2 regions of the Janthinobacterium sp. SUN033 genome follow, and region 2 is predicted to be linked to the other one. Evidence: predicted binding sites of a transcription regulator. Region 2 holds the regulator's gene; the other holds the start of a gene.
What was found. The regulator FNR, encoded in region 2, switches genes on or off when oxygen is low (the NO sensors DNR and NnrR bind a similar motif). The targets are predictions, from matches to a motif close to TTGATNNNNATCAA.
Positions count from the first base shown of each region.

Region 1: a site for FNR is predicted at 3,826-3,839, ahead of cydD (thiol reductant ABC exporter subunit CydD). Genes of this name have one in related genera too.

Region 1 covers NZ_JAPQNV010000003.1:78,465-84,494, forward strand. Annotated here, with positions in the region: gene OX460_RS13385 (cytochrome ubiquinol oxidase subunit I) at 1-279, opposite strand, end outside; gene OX460_RS13390 (ATP-binding cassette domain-containing protein) at 394-2,076, opposite strand; gene cydD (thiol reductant ABC exporter subunit CydD) at 2,073-3,761, opposite strand; gene OX460_RS13400 (GbsR/MarR family transcriptional regulator) at 3,900-4,451, shown strand; gene OX460_RS13405 (PEP-CTERM sorting domain-containing protein) at 4,741-5,307, shown strand; gene OX460_RS13410 (hypothetical protein) at 5,453-5,632, shown strand; tRNA gene OX460_RS13415 (tRNA-Arg) at 5,716-5,790, opposite strand; tRNA gene OX460_RS13420 (tRNA-Pro) at 5,885-5,961, opposite strand.
Region 2 covers NZ_JAPQNV010000004.1:728,257-734,286, reverse strand. Annotated here, with positions in the region: gene ccoG (cytochrome c oxidase accessory protein CcoG) at 1-704, shown strand, start outside; gene OX460_RS20410 (FixH family protein) at 807-1,331, shown strand; gene fnr (fumarate/nitrate reduction transcriptional regulator Fnr) at 1,335-2,093, opposite strand; gene OX460_RS20400 (response regulator) at 2,343-5,417, shown strand; gene OX460_RS20395 (TOBE domain-containing protein) at 5,419-6,030, opposite strand, start outside.

The DNA.
Region 1 (6,030 bases), on a different contig from region 2:
GAAAATGTCGCCCACGTAATGGCTGTAGTAGCTCCAGTTCATGCCGAACTGGAATTCCATGACGATGCCCGTCGCCACGCCCATGGCGAAGTTGATGCCGAACAAGACACCCCAGAACTTGGTCATGTCGCGCCAGATGGGGCGGTTCGTCATCACGTAAACCGTCTCCATGATGGCGAGGATCACTGACAGGCCTATCGTCAGCGGAACGAATATAAAGTGGTACAGGGCTGTCAGCGCAAACTGCAGTCTGGATAAAGCGACAATATCGAAGTCCATATGATTTCCTTGGTGTTTCCCTACTGTAATTGTAAACTTGGTATCTATCTGATGCGATTCGATTGGTTCCGCCGCCTTCGGGCTGGCGTGCGGCACCGCCTGTCTCCGTTCTTGTCAATCCCCCCGCAAACCCGCCAAGGCCGCTTCGAAGCCATCCGTGCCGCGCCGCAGCTCTTCGACGATGCGGCCGTCGCGGATGCGCAGCAGCCGGTCCGCCAGCGCCGCTTCGCGCCGCAAGTGGGTTGCGATCAGCAAGCTGCGCCCTTCACAGCGCGCGCGCAAGCGCTGCAAAACGTCGCCTGCCGTCCCCGCATTCAGTGCTTCCGTCGCTTCGTCGAGCAGCCACAAGGTCGATTCGTGCAGGAACAGCCGCGCCAGCGCCAAACGCCGCGCCTGCCCGCCCGACAAGCCCAGGCCGCCCTCGCCCAGCATGGTGTCGAGGCCGCCCGCCAGGGCGCGCACCTCGTCGTCCAGGCCGGCCGCCTGCAGCGCAGCCCACAGCTGCGCATCGCTGGCGGCGGGGTCGGCCAGGCGCAGGTTGTCGCGCAAGCTGTCCTGGAACAATTCCGTCTTCTGCGTGAACAAACAGGCGCGCGGCGCGCTCACCTTGCCCGACAATGGCGCCAGCTCGCGCGCGGCCAGGGCCAGCAAGGTGGACTTGCCCGCGCCGCTGGGGCCGATCAAGGCCACGCGCTCGCCGGCGGCGATGTGCAGCGATACGTCATGCAGGATGGCAACGTGGCTGCCCGCATGCGCGGCGCTGACGCGTTCCAGGCGCAAGCCCGGTGCGGCATCCAGGGGCAGCGTGGCGACATCCTGCTGCTCCAGGCGCGGCGCCAGGCGGCGCATCGCCAGCAGCATGCGCCCCGCCTCCAGCGCGCCGCGGCGCAATCCCGCAAACGGCTCCACGGCCGTCAGGGCGATCAGCAGGGCCAGCGCCGCGGCCGGCACGCTCAGCGCCTGCTGCTGCACCAGCGCGGCGACGGCCAGCAGCACCCCGGCCAGCGTCGCGCTGCCGGCCACGCCATACGCGGCGCCCGCCGCCGTTTCCAGGCGCAGCAGGGCGAAATCGGCTTGCGCCAGCGAGCGGTCGATCCGCCCCAGCGCCGCGCACTGGGCGTCGATGCGGCCCGCCATCACCAGGTCCGTCTGGCCGGCCACCAGGTCGATGGCGCCGGAACGCAGTTTTTCGATGGCGCGCGAACGCAGGATGGCCGGGCGGCGGGCGCGGCGCGCCACGCTCCAGCTGATGCCGCCGCCGGCGGCCAGCAGCCACGCGGCCAGGCCCAGGCCCAGCTGCCACTGCATCACGCCCAGCGCCACGCCAGCCAGCAAGGCCGCACACAGGGCCGTGAAGGCAGGCACCAGCAGGCGCAGATACAGCGATTCGAGCGCATCGATATCGGCCGTCAGGCGGAACAGCAGCTTGGCGGGCTGGCGCAGCAGGCGGCTGGCCGCTTCCGGGCGCGACCAGCCGCGAAACAGTTGCACGCGGATGCTGGCCAGCGCGGCAAACGTGGCGTCGTGCGTGACGAGCCGTTCCGCATAGCGCGAACCCGTGCGGCCGATGGCCAGCAGGCGGATGCCGGCCGACGGGCCGAACACGTCGAACAGGATGGCCGTCGAGGCGTGCAGGCCGGCAATCGAGGTGGCCGTGATGAACCAGCCGGACAAACCCAGTAAGGCCATGCCGGACACCGCCGTCAGGGCCGCCAGCAAGGCGCCCCCGATCAGCTTGCCTGGTTGGGCCAGCAGCAATTGCCGCAGGACGGGATTCGAGATCAATGTGGTGTTCATGCGCGCAACTCCTGTGCCTGCGCCCGGGCATCGACCTGCACCGTGCGCTGCAGGCGCCCGGCCAGCACGGGGTCGTGCGTGGCGACGATCATCGTCTTGCCTTTCGCCAATTCCAGCAAGGTGTCCGTCACGCGCGCCGCCGTTTCGCTGTCCAGGTGGGCCGTCGGTTCATCGACCAGCAGCAAGTCCGCGTGCGGATGCAGGGCCACGCGGGCCAAGGCCAGGCGCACGGCTTCGCCGCCGGACAAGCCCTGCCCGCCATCGCTGAGCATGACGGCCGGCTGCGCCTGCGCCACGGCAGCCAGGTCGGCCAGGTGCAGCGCCTGCGTCACTTGCGCGGCATGCGCGCCCACGCGGCCCAGGGTCACGTTCTGGCTGACGGAGGCGGCAAACACGTGGGGACGCTGGCCCATCCACGCCATGCGTTGGCGCAAGGTATTCACGGTGCCGTCGTTCAGGCGCACGCCGCCGATGCGGATCTCGCCGCCGCTGGCGGGCAGCAAGCCGGCCAGCAAGGACAGCAAGGTGGTCTTGCCGGCGCCGCTGGCGCCCAGCAGGGCGACATGTTCGCCGGCGCGCACGGTCAGGTCGAAGCCGTCGAAGACGGGCGCCTCGCCGGGATGGGCAAAGCGCAGTTGATGGATTTCGATAGCGGGCGGCGGCGCCACGGCCATGGCGGCGGCGGAGACGGCAGCGGCTGCCACGCCGGCGCCGGGCAGGGGCACGCCCTCCCCCGCCAGGTCGTGCAGGCCGGCCAGGCCCGCTTCGCCGGCCGCCTTGTCATGCCAGACGGCGGCCAGTTCGCGCAAGGGTTCGAAAAACGCGGGCGCCAGCAGCAGGATGAACAAGCCCTGCCCCAGGCTCAGTTCGCGGCCCCAGGTGCCGAAATTGATGCTGCCCAGCAAGGAGAAACCGATAAACGCGGCCACCATGGCGACACCGAGCGCGGAAAACAGTTCCAGCACGGCGGACGACAGGAAGGCGATACGCAGCACCACCATCGTGCGCCGGCGCACGGATTGCGACGAGGCATCCAGGCGTTCGGCCGTGGCATCGACGGCGTCGAGCGCGCGCAGGGTAGCCAGGCCGCGCAGGCGGTCCAGCAGAAACGCGTTCATGCTGCCCATTTCCACCATCTGCGCGCGGCTGGCCGCTTGCGCGCCCATGCCCACGAGGGCCATGAAGACGGGAATCAGGGGCGCGGCGATGAGCAGGATCAGGGCGGCGATCCACGACAGGGGCGTCACCACGGCGAGGATCACGAGCGGCACGAGCATGACTTTCCAGCGCGCGGGCTTGTAGCGCACCAGGTAGGGCACGATGGCTTCGGCCTGTTCGGCGATGACGCTGGCCGCCTGCCCCGACTGGGCGCGCTGGCGGTCCAGCGGCGAACGGTGCGCCAGCGCTTGCGCCACTTGCGCGCGCAAGGTGGACAGGTGGTCGCGCGCCGCCGCATACATGCGCCGCGCGCCCCACGCTTCGCCGCCGGCGCGCAGCACGCCCAGCAGCAGCACGCCGGCGGCCGGCAACAGGGCCGCGCGCCACGGTGCGCCGGCCAGCATGGCTTGCACGGCCCAGGCCAGCAAGGCCGCTTGCGGCAGCCACAGCAAGGCGGCGCCGCCCTGCGCCAGGCCGGCGGCACGGGGAAGGATAAAGCGGGGCAAGGACAGCGGCGTGGTAGGCATATCTATACTTTTTGAGTTTTCAGAATTTTCTGTAAATTCGATATTTTGTATAATACTGCGAAACATGACATATATCAATTGACCCTGCGGGTGTGGCGTGAAAAAATTCAGATAATTATGAAAACTCAACATATCCAAATGACGCCGCTGATCCTGACCTTCGTCAGCCATTTCGGCGAGATGGGCAGCCGCTGGGGCTTTAACCGGACAGTGGGGCAAGTGTACGCCTTGTTGTTTGTCGCAGAGCATCCTTTACACGCGGATGAAATCGCGGAACACCTGAGTTTTTCACGCTCGAACGTGAGCATCGGCTTGAAGGAATTGCAGGGCTGGGGCTTGATACGCCAGTCGCGCATCCCCGGCGACCGGCGCGAGTATTTTTCCTCGCTGGGCGATGTGTGGCAAATCTTCCGCGTGGTGGCCGCCGAGCGCCGCCGCCGCGAAGTGGCGCCGACCTTGACGGTGCTGCGCGAATCGCTGCTGGCGCCGGCCACGGAGCCCGTCGACCAGTATGCGCAGGAGCGCATGCGCGAAATGTATGAACTGGTCGACCTGGCCAACACCTGGTTCGACGACTTGCAGCGCCTGTCGCCCGAATCGATGGCGCAGCTGATGAAAATGGGCGCCAAGGTGCAAAAGCTGCTCAATGCCAAGGATCGCTTGTTCGGCGTCAGCAATAACAGCGACTGAAACCCGCCTCCCCTCTTCCCACTCAAGGCATTGCTAGCACAAGCTGGCATGCCTTGTCACGCCATTTCCGCTCGCCGTACAGGCTTTCGCCAGCACAGCCATACATAGCCGTATGCGATGTTGTCAAGCATGCCAATAGCATTATTTAAATTGTATTAATTTACATCAAGACTAAGCTTGCATATGCGTACTCACGCAAAGGCGACCGGGCGACAAGTCGACCTCCCTGACCGGACGGCGCGCACCCTGAAGCAGTGAAATGTCTGCAATAAAATAAAAGGGGATTTTCATGAAAAGCATAACAAGCATTGCCATACGGGCATCCATGCTGGCCGCCCTGACGGCCTGCATGGGCGTGGCACAGGCTGCTACATGGGTCGATGTGGGACCGGCCAGCGGTTTCAGCATCGAAGGCAGCACCGTCACTTACTCGCCGTCACCTGCCCTCATGGTGAAATACTATAACGACAATCTCGTGCCGCAGAGTCCCACCGACATCCAGGGCTACATCAACGGCGTTTTCGGCACCAGCCTGGGTGCGGCTGTCTCGTTTTGCGACAATGCCACCTCAGGCTGCACCGCCGGCACCACGGCAGGCGCCAGCGGCGGGGTGAATTCCTTCACGAGTGCGGCGGACTATGATTACCTGGCCATCCATTTCGGCCAGGGCGAACTGGTCTTCCACTGGGCAGCGCCCGTCGCAGCCGGCACGACCTTCACGGTGGAAGGCTTGCCCAAGGACCTGAGCAATTACCGCGCCTACGTTTCCGCCATCCCTGAACCGGAAACCTATGCCATGCTGCTCGCCGGCCTGGGCCTGCTCGGCATCCTGGCGCGCCGCCGCCAGGCAAAATAAGAGCATCGGGCAAGACCCGCAACACGGCGCCGGCGCACCCATGTTTACAGCGCGCTTGCGCCGCGCCGCCCACTCTTTACACCGTCTTTATGCCCCTCCCGCTATGCTGACCGGCATCTTCAGTCATCGTTGCGAGGGAGCCCACATGCATGAATCCCCATTCCAGCCGCGCGCGCGCCATGCGCTGCGCCAGCACTTGCCCGTGCGCGAACGGCTGCGCCTGGCGCGCCTGGCCAGCAAGAAAGTACTGTCGCTGTGTTCCGCGCTGCTGTGCGCGGCGCCGCTGCTGTATTTGTTGAGTGTGGTGCTGGGCGCGCAGCCCTGAACCGCTGCGCGAAAACCGGATGTGGGGAAAGATGGGGTGCGTTGCGGCAGCTTGCCGCCGCATGATCGTGGCCAGTATGAAACTGGTCCGCCCAGAGGGAATCGAACCCCCATTCACGGTTTAGAAGACCGTTGTCCTATCCGTTGAACGATGGGCGGAGAGGTGCAGTATTTTAATCCATGCGCGCCAGCAATGAAATGCCAGCGCGGAATAGAAAACGGGCTGTCATTTCTGACAGCCCGCTTATGACTTTGGTCGGAGTACAAGGATTCGAACCTTGGACCCCCTGGTCCCAAACCAGGTGCGCTACCGGGCTGCGCCACACTCCGAAGACAAGATAATAACGCCCCCACCCAATTTCGTCAATTGCCATAGACGAATTAGATGGAAATAACTAT
Region 2 (6,030 bases):
TCATCACCTACGATGCCAAGCGCGGTGAACCACGTGGCGCCATGAGCAAGAAGGCCGGCAACAACGACAAGCTGGGCGATTGCATCGACTGTACCCTGTGCGTGCAGGTGTGTCCGACCGGTATCGATATCCGTAACGGCCTGCAGTATGAATGCATCGGTTGCGCCGCTTGCGTCGATGCCTGCAACAGCGTGATGGACAAGGTCGACCGGCCACGGGGACTGGTACGCTACAGTACCGACCATGCGATGGAAAACAACTTCAATTCGAAGCAGATACGCCAGCGCGCCATGCGCCCGCGCGTCTTGATCTACACTTCCATCCTGGCCCTGATCATCATCGCCGTGTGTACTTCGCTGGCCCTGCGCACGCCCCTGAAAATGGACGTGATCCGCGACCGCGGTTCCATGGGACGCGAAGTGGAAGACGGCATGATCGAAAACGTCTACCGCCTGCAGATCATGAACACGTCGGAGCAAAGCCAGCATTTCAAAATCAGCGCTTCCGGCTTGCCGGGCCTGACCTTGCTGACGCGCGAAGAAGTGACCTTGCAGCCGACGGAAACGCTGGGTTGGCCCATCCGCCTGCGCGTGCCGCACGGCGTGGGAGAGAAGGGCTCGAACAAGATTGCGATCGAATTGCAATCGCTGGACGACCCATCGCTGCATGTGCGTGAAAGCGCGGTATTCATCGTGCCACGTTAACAAGGAAAGGCGGACGGGGACCGGGTGCCCTCGCCGCCGCCACGAAGTTGCAGGAAGGCCGGTCCCCGCACGGGGATTGGCCGTTTACACAGGAGAAATACCATGTCCGACAGTCTGAAACTGCAAGCACCCGTTGCACCGTGGTACAAGCATCGCTGGCCATGGCTGCTGATGATCGGCCCCGGCCTGTCCGTGGTCGTCGGCAGCTTCATGGGCTATATCGCGTTTACGCAGCCCGATGCGCTGGTGGTGGGCGATTATTACAAGCAGGGCAAGGCGATCAACCAGGATTTGAAGCGCGACACGATCGCCAGCGACCTGGCGATGGATACGCGCCTGTCGTATGACGTGGCGCAAGCACGCCTGACCGGTTCCGTGCACAGCTTCGGCAAGGCCTATCAGGCGCCTTTGCAGCTGCACCTGGCGCATGCGACCCTGCCGGAAAAGGATATCAAGGTGCTGGTGCAGCCCGACGCAGCCGGCAATTTTTCCGTGGCGCTGCCGATGCTCGAGCGCAGCCGCTGGCAAGTGCTGGTGGAAAACGACAAACGCGAGTGGCGCCTGTCCGGCATCTGGACCTGGCCCCTGCAGCGCAGCATCGCGCTGCATGCGGACGAGGAACTGTAAGTCTTACTTGCAGACGTCCGTGCCGGCCGTAATGGCTTTTAACTTGGCCGGCTGCAGGATTTCAATTTCCCGATTGGAGACGCGCAGCCAGCCTTCCTTCTTGAACTTCGACAGCAGGCGGCTGACGCTCTCGATGGTCAGGCCCAGGTAGTTGCCGATTTCCTCGCGCGACATGCGCAGCTGGAAATTGCTGCCCGAATAGCCGCGCGCTTCATAGCGCGACGCCAGGTTGACGATGAAGGCGGCAAAGCGCTGCGTCGCCTGCATATTGCCCAGCAACAGCATGACGCTTTGCTCGCGCGTGATTTCCTGGCTCATCATGCGGTGGAAATGGCGCAGCAGGGTCGGCATATTGCCCAGCAATTGTTCCAGGCTGGAAAACGGGATTTCACACACTTCGCTGTCTTCCAGAGCCACCGCATTACAGTGGTGGCGGTCGGCGCTGATGGCGTCCATGCCCAGCAGTTCACCCGCCATCTGGAAGCCCGTCACCTGCTCTTCGCCGCCCGGATTGATCTGGTACGTCTTGAAATGCCCCAGGCGGATCGCATACAGGTTCTGGAACGAGTCGCCGATACGGAACAGCGAGGCGCCGCGCACGATCTTGCGGCGGCGGCCGATGATCTGATCCAGCCTGTCCATATCGCCCACATCGAGGCCCATCGGCAGGCACAATTGATGCATGCTGCAGGTCGAGCATCGCGCACGCAACGCCTCCACGTTCACGGTGGGCAAGGTTGGAGTGAGTAGCGCTTCAGTCATGTCGGTACCTTTTAGAAAATGCAACAACAAGTTTACTGCATACAGCCGCATACAGGGTTGCCGTATGCCAATTTCACCGTAAATTCGGCGAATAAACGACGTCCAGCCTTTAATTATATGGCAACATCGTCAAAAGCCCATCCGGGACGGGCAATTTGCGCGGCGGCGCTTGCCAAGCTGGGGCATTGATAGGAAAATTCCTGACAGCATTATCTGCCGCCTGTGCCGCCCGGTACTGAAAAGGAAATCATGAAGCCTCTCGGCATTAAAGCAAAAGTCGCGCTGGCCACCAGCCTGACCTCGATCGCCATGATCGCGCTGGTCACCATGATCCAGGTGCAGCACATGCGCGACGACTTCACCCGAGTACTGCTGAGCCAGCAATCGTCCCTGATCACCCGCACCGCTGCCGAGCTCGACGACAAGCTGGGCATGCTGCTGCAGATCGTCACCCTGACGGCCAGGCAGCAGCCGCCGGAATTGATCGCCCGGCCCGCCCAATTGCGCGAATACTATTCGCGCCGCTCGATGCTGGTGCTGTTCGATGACGTGCTGGTGCTCGACGCGCATGGCGCCGTCGTGGCCGACATGCCGGAGGTAGCGGGGCGCGCCGGCATCAACGTCGCCGAGCGCGAGTATTTCCAGACCGTCCTGCGCACGCGCCAGCCCATGATCACCGAACCGATGCTGGGCAAGTCGAGCGGCATGCCCATCGTGCAGATGGTGGCGCCCGTGCTGGCCGCCGATGGCCAGGTGGCCGGCGTGGTGATCGGCGTGCTGCGCCTGTACAAGGACAACCTGCTGGGCCGCCTGCGCTCGGAAAAGATCGGCAAGAACGGCTATTACTTCATTCTCACGCGCGGCGCCGTGCCGCGCTACGTGCTGCACCCCGATACCAGCCGCTTGCTGCAACCGCGCAAGCCGAACGCCAACCTGACGACGACCCGGCTGCTGAAGGAAGATGGCGAAGGCAGCATGGTCAGCACCAACAGCCGCGGCATCACGGCCGTTAACAGCTTCAAGCGCCTGAAATCCGTGAACTGGCTGCTGGCCGCCTCGCTCCCCGTCGAGGATGCCTTCGAACCGTTCGATGGCGTGCTGTACCGATTGGTGCTGTGGAGCATCCTCGCCTCGCTGCTGGCCGCCTTTGTTCTGGGCTGGGTCACCGTGCGCCTGCTGTCGCCGCTGGTGCGCCTGCGCGACACCCTGCTGGCCCTGCGCACCAGCGGCAGCCGCTTCACGCCCGTGCCGGTGCAGCAGCGCGACGAGATCGGCGAACTGACGGAAGCGTTCAACGGCCTGATGAGCGAACGCGACCGCCTGCAGCAGGAACTCGAATCGCGCGCGGCGGAGCTGGAACAGGAACGCGACCGGGCCGAGGCGGCCAACCGCGCGAAGAGCGATTTCGTGGCCAACATGAGCCATGAAATCCGCACGCCCCTCAATGCCGTGCTGGGCATGGTGTATCTGCTGGGCAATACCAAGCTCGACACGGAACAGCGCAAGTATCTGACCATGGTCAGAGTGGCGGGCCAGTCGCTGCTGGGCATCCTCAATGACGTGCTCGACTATTCGAAGATCGAGGCGCGGCGCATGGAATTGTCGCCCGTCGAATTCGACCTCGATGAAGTCATGAATACCCTGGCCACGACGATGACGATGAATGCGGGCGAAAAGGAGCTGGAACTGGCCATCGCCGTCGAGCCCGACGTGCCGCGGCGCCTCGTGGGCGACGCCCAGCGCCTGCAGCAAATCCTCGTCAACCTGGCCGGCAACGCCATCAAGTTCACGGAGAGCGGCGAAGTGGTGGTGGCCGTCAGCCTGGCCGAGAGCGAGAGCGGCCGCGCCTGGCTGCGCTTCGAAGTGCGCGACACGGGCATCGGCATGACGGAACTGCAGCAACAGCAGCTGTTTGCCGCGTTTTCCCAGGGCGACCAGAGCATCACGCGGCGCTTCGGCGGCACGGGCCTGGGCCTGGCCATCAGCAAGCAGCTGATCCACATGATGGGCGGCGACATCGCCGTCGCCAGCAGCGAAGGCAAGGGCAGCCGCTTCTGGTTCAGCGTGCCCTTCGAAATGCTGGCGCAGCCGGCCGAAACGCGGCGCACGCCGGCGCTGGGCCAGCTGCGCCTGCTGGTGGCCGACGACAACCGCACCACGCGCGAACTGATCGTCAAGCTGATCGAGGCGTGGGGCTGGCTGGCCGACGAAGTGGACTCCGGTTTTGCCGCCATCGAACTGTACCGCGAACGCCTGGCGCAGCAGCAACCGTACGACGTGGTGCTGGCCGACTGGCACATGCCCGTCATGGATGGCCTGGCCACGGCCAAGGCCATCCGCCAGGCGGCCAGCGGCCAGCGCCAGCCCATCGTCGTGATGGTCAACGCCTTCGCCCGCAACCACCTGGAAGAAATCTCCAGCGCAGCCGAGGCCGATGTCGTGCTGATGAAGCCGATCACGGGATCGAGCCTGTTCGACGCCCTGCACCAGGCGCTGATCGCCAAGGACGACGGCGGCGAGCAGCGCATGCTGCACCAGCCGCTGGGCACGGAACTGGCCGGCGTGCATTTCCTGCTGGTGGAAGACAACCACCTGAACCAGGCCGTGGCGCGCGGCATCCTCGAACACATGGGCGCCACCCTGGACGTGGTGGGCGACGGCTTGCAAGCCGTGGAACGGCTGCGCACGGAAGCGCTGCGCTACGACATCGTGCTGATGGACATGCAGATGCCCGTCATGGACGGTTTCAGCGCCACCCACATCATCCGCACGGAACTGCGCTTGCACCTGCCCGTGATCGCCATGACGGCCGGCGTGCTGGCGTCCGAGCGCGAGCGCTGCATGACGGCCGGCATCAGCGATTTCATCGCCAAGCCCGTGGTGGTGGAAGAGATGATGGAAGTCATCCTGCGCCACCTGCCCAAGCGCCCGCAAGTACAGACGGCCGAGCCGGCACGCGTCGCCGATGAAGAAGTGTTTTCCATGGCGCCGCTGATGCGCGTGATGGGACGCGATGCGAAGGGGCGCGGCGTGCTGCGGCGCATGGTGGAAGACGCGCTGAACAAGGGCATGACGCCCGTGCACGAGGCCGAAACGGCGTTGCAGGCGGGCCGCCACAGCGACGTGGCACGCATCCTGCACAGCGTGCGCGGCTCCGTCGGCACCCTGGGCACGAAACGCCTGATCCGCGCCGCGTTCGCCACCGAGGAAGCCATCGATGCGGGCCGCCTGGACGAGGTGCCGGCGCTGCTGGCGCACACGGCGCAGGAACTGGAACAGGCGCTGGCGGCGGCGGCGGATTGGTTGTCGCGCCTGCAGGATTAAATCAGGCGGGCACGCCCAGAATCACGCTGGACGCCTTGAAGATGGCCGTCACGTTGCTGCCAAGCTCGATGCCCAGGTCGGTGCTGCTCTGGTTGGTGATGATGGCGGCAATCGTGCCGCCGCGCGGCAAGTCCAGCACCACTTCCGTGTTGACGGCGCCCGTCTGCACGCGCGTCACGACCCCGGCCAGCTGGTTGCGCGCGGAAAAGCGCGCGCCCTGGCTGTCCGTCACGAGGATGATGGACGACGCCTTGATCAGCGCAAACGCTTCCGCGCCCGGCACCAGGCCCAGGCTTGCGCTGCTGCCCTGCGTGACGATGGCCACGATGTGCTGGCCACCGGGCAATTCCAGGGTGACTTCATCGTTGACGGCGCCCTGTTTCAGTTCGGTCACCTTGCCCAGGAATTGATTGCGTGCCGTGGTTTTCATGGCCATTCTCCGTATGAGTAAAAGATCGTCGGCGATGCCTTCCGCCTGGCTGCCCAGCTGGCGCAGGTAGCGGGCATGCTCGCGCTCGATGATACGGAAATTGTCGACCAGCTGGCGCCCCCTTGGCGTCAGCCGCGTGCCGCCGCCGCCCTTGCCGCCCGTCAAGCGCTCGACCAGCGGTTC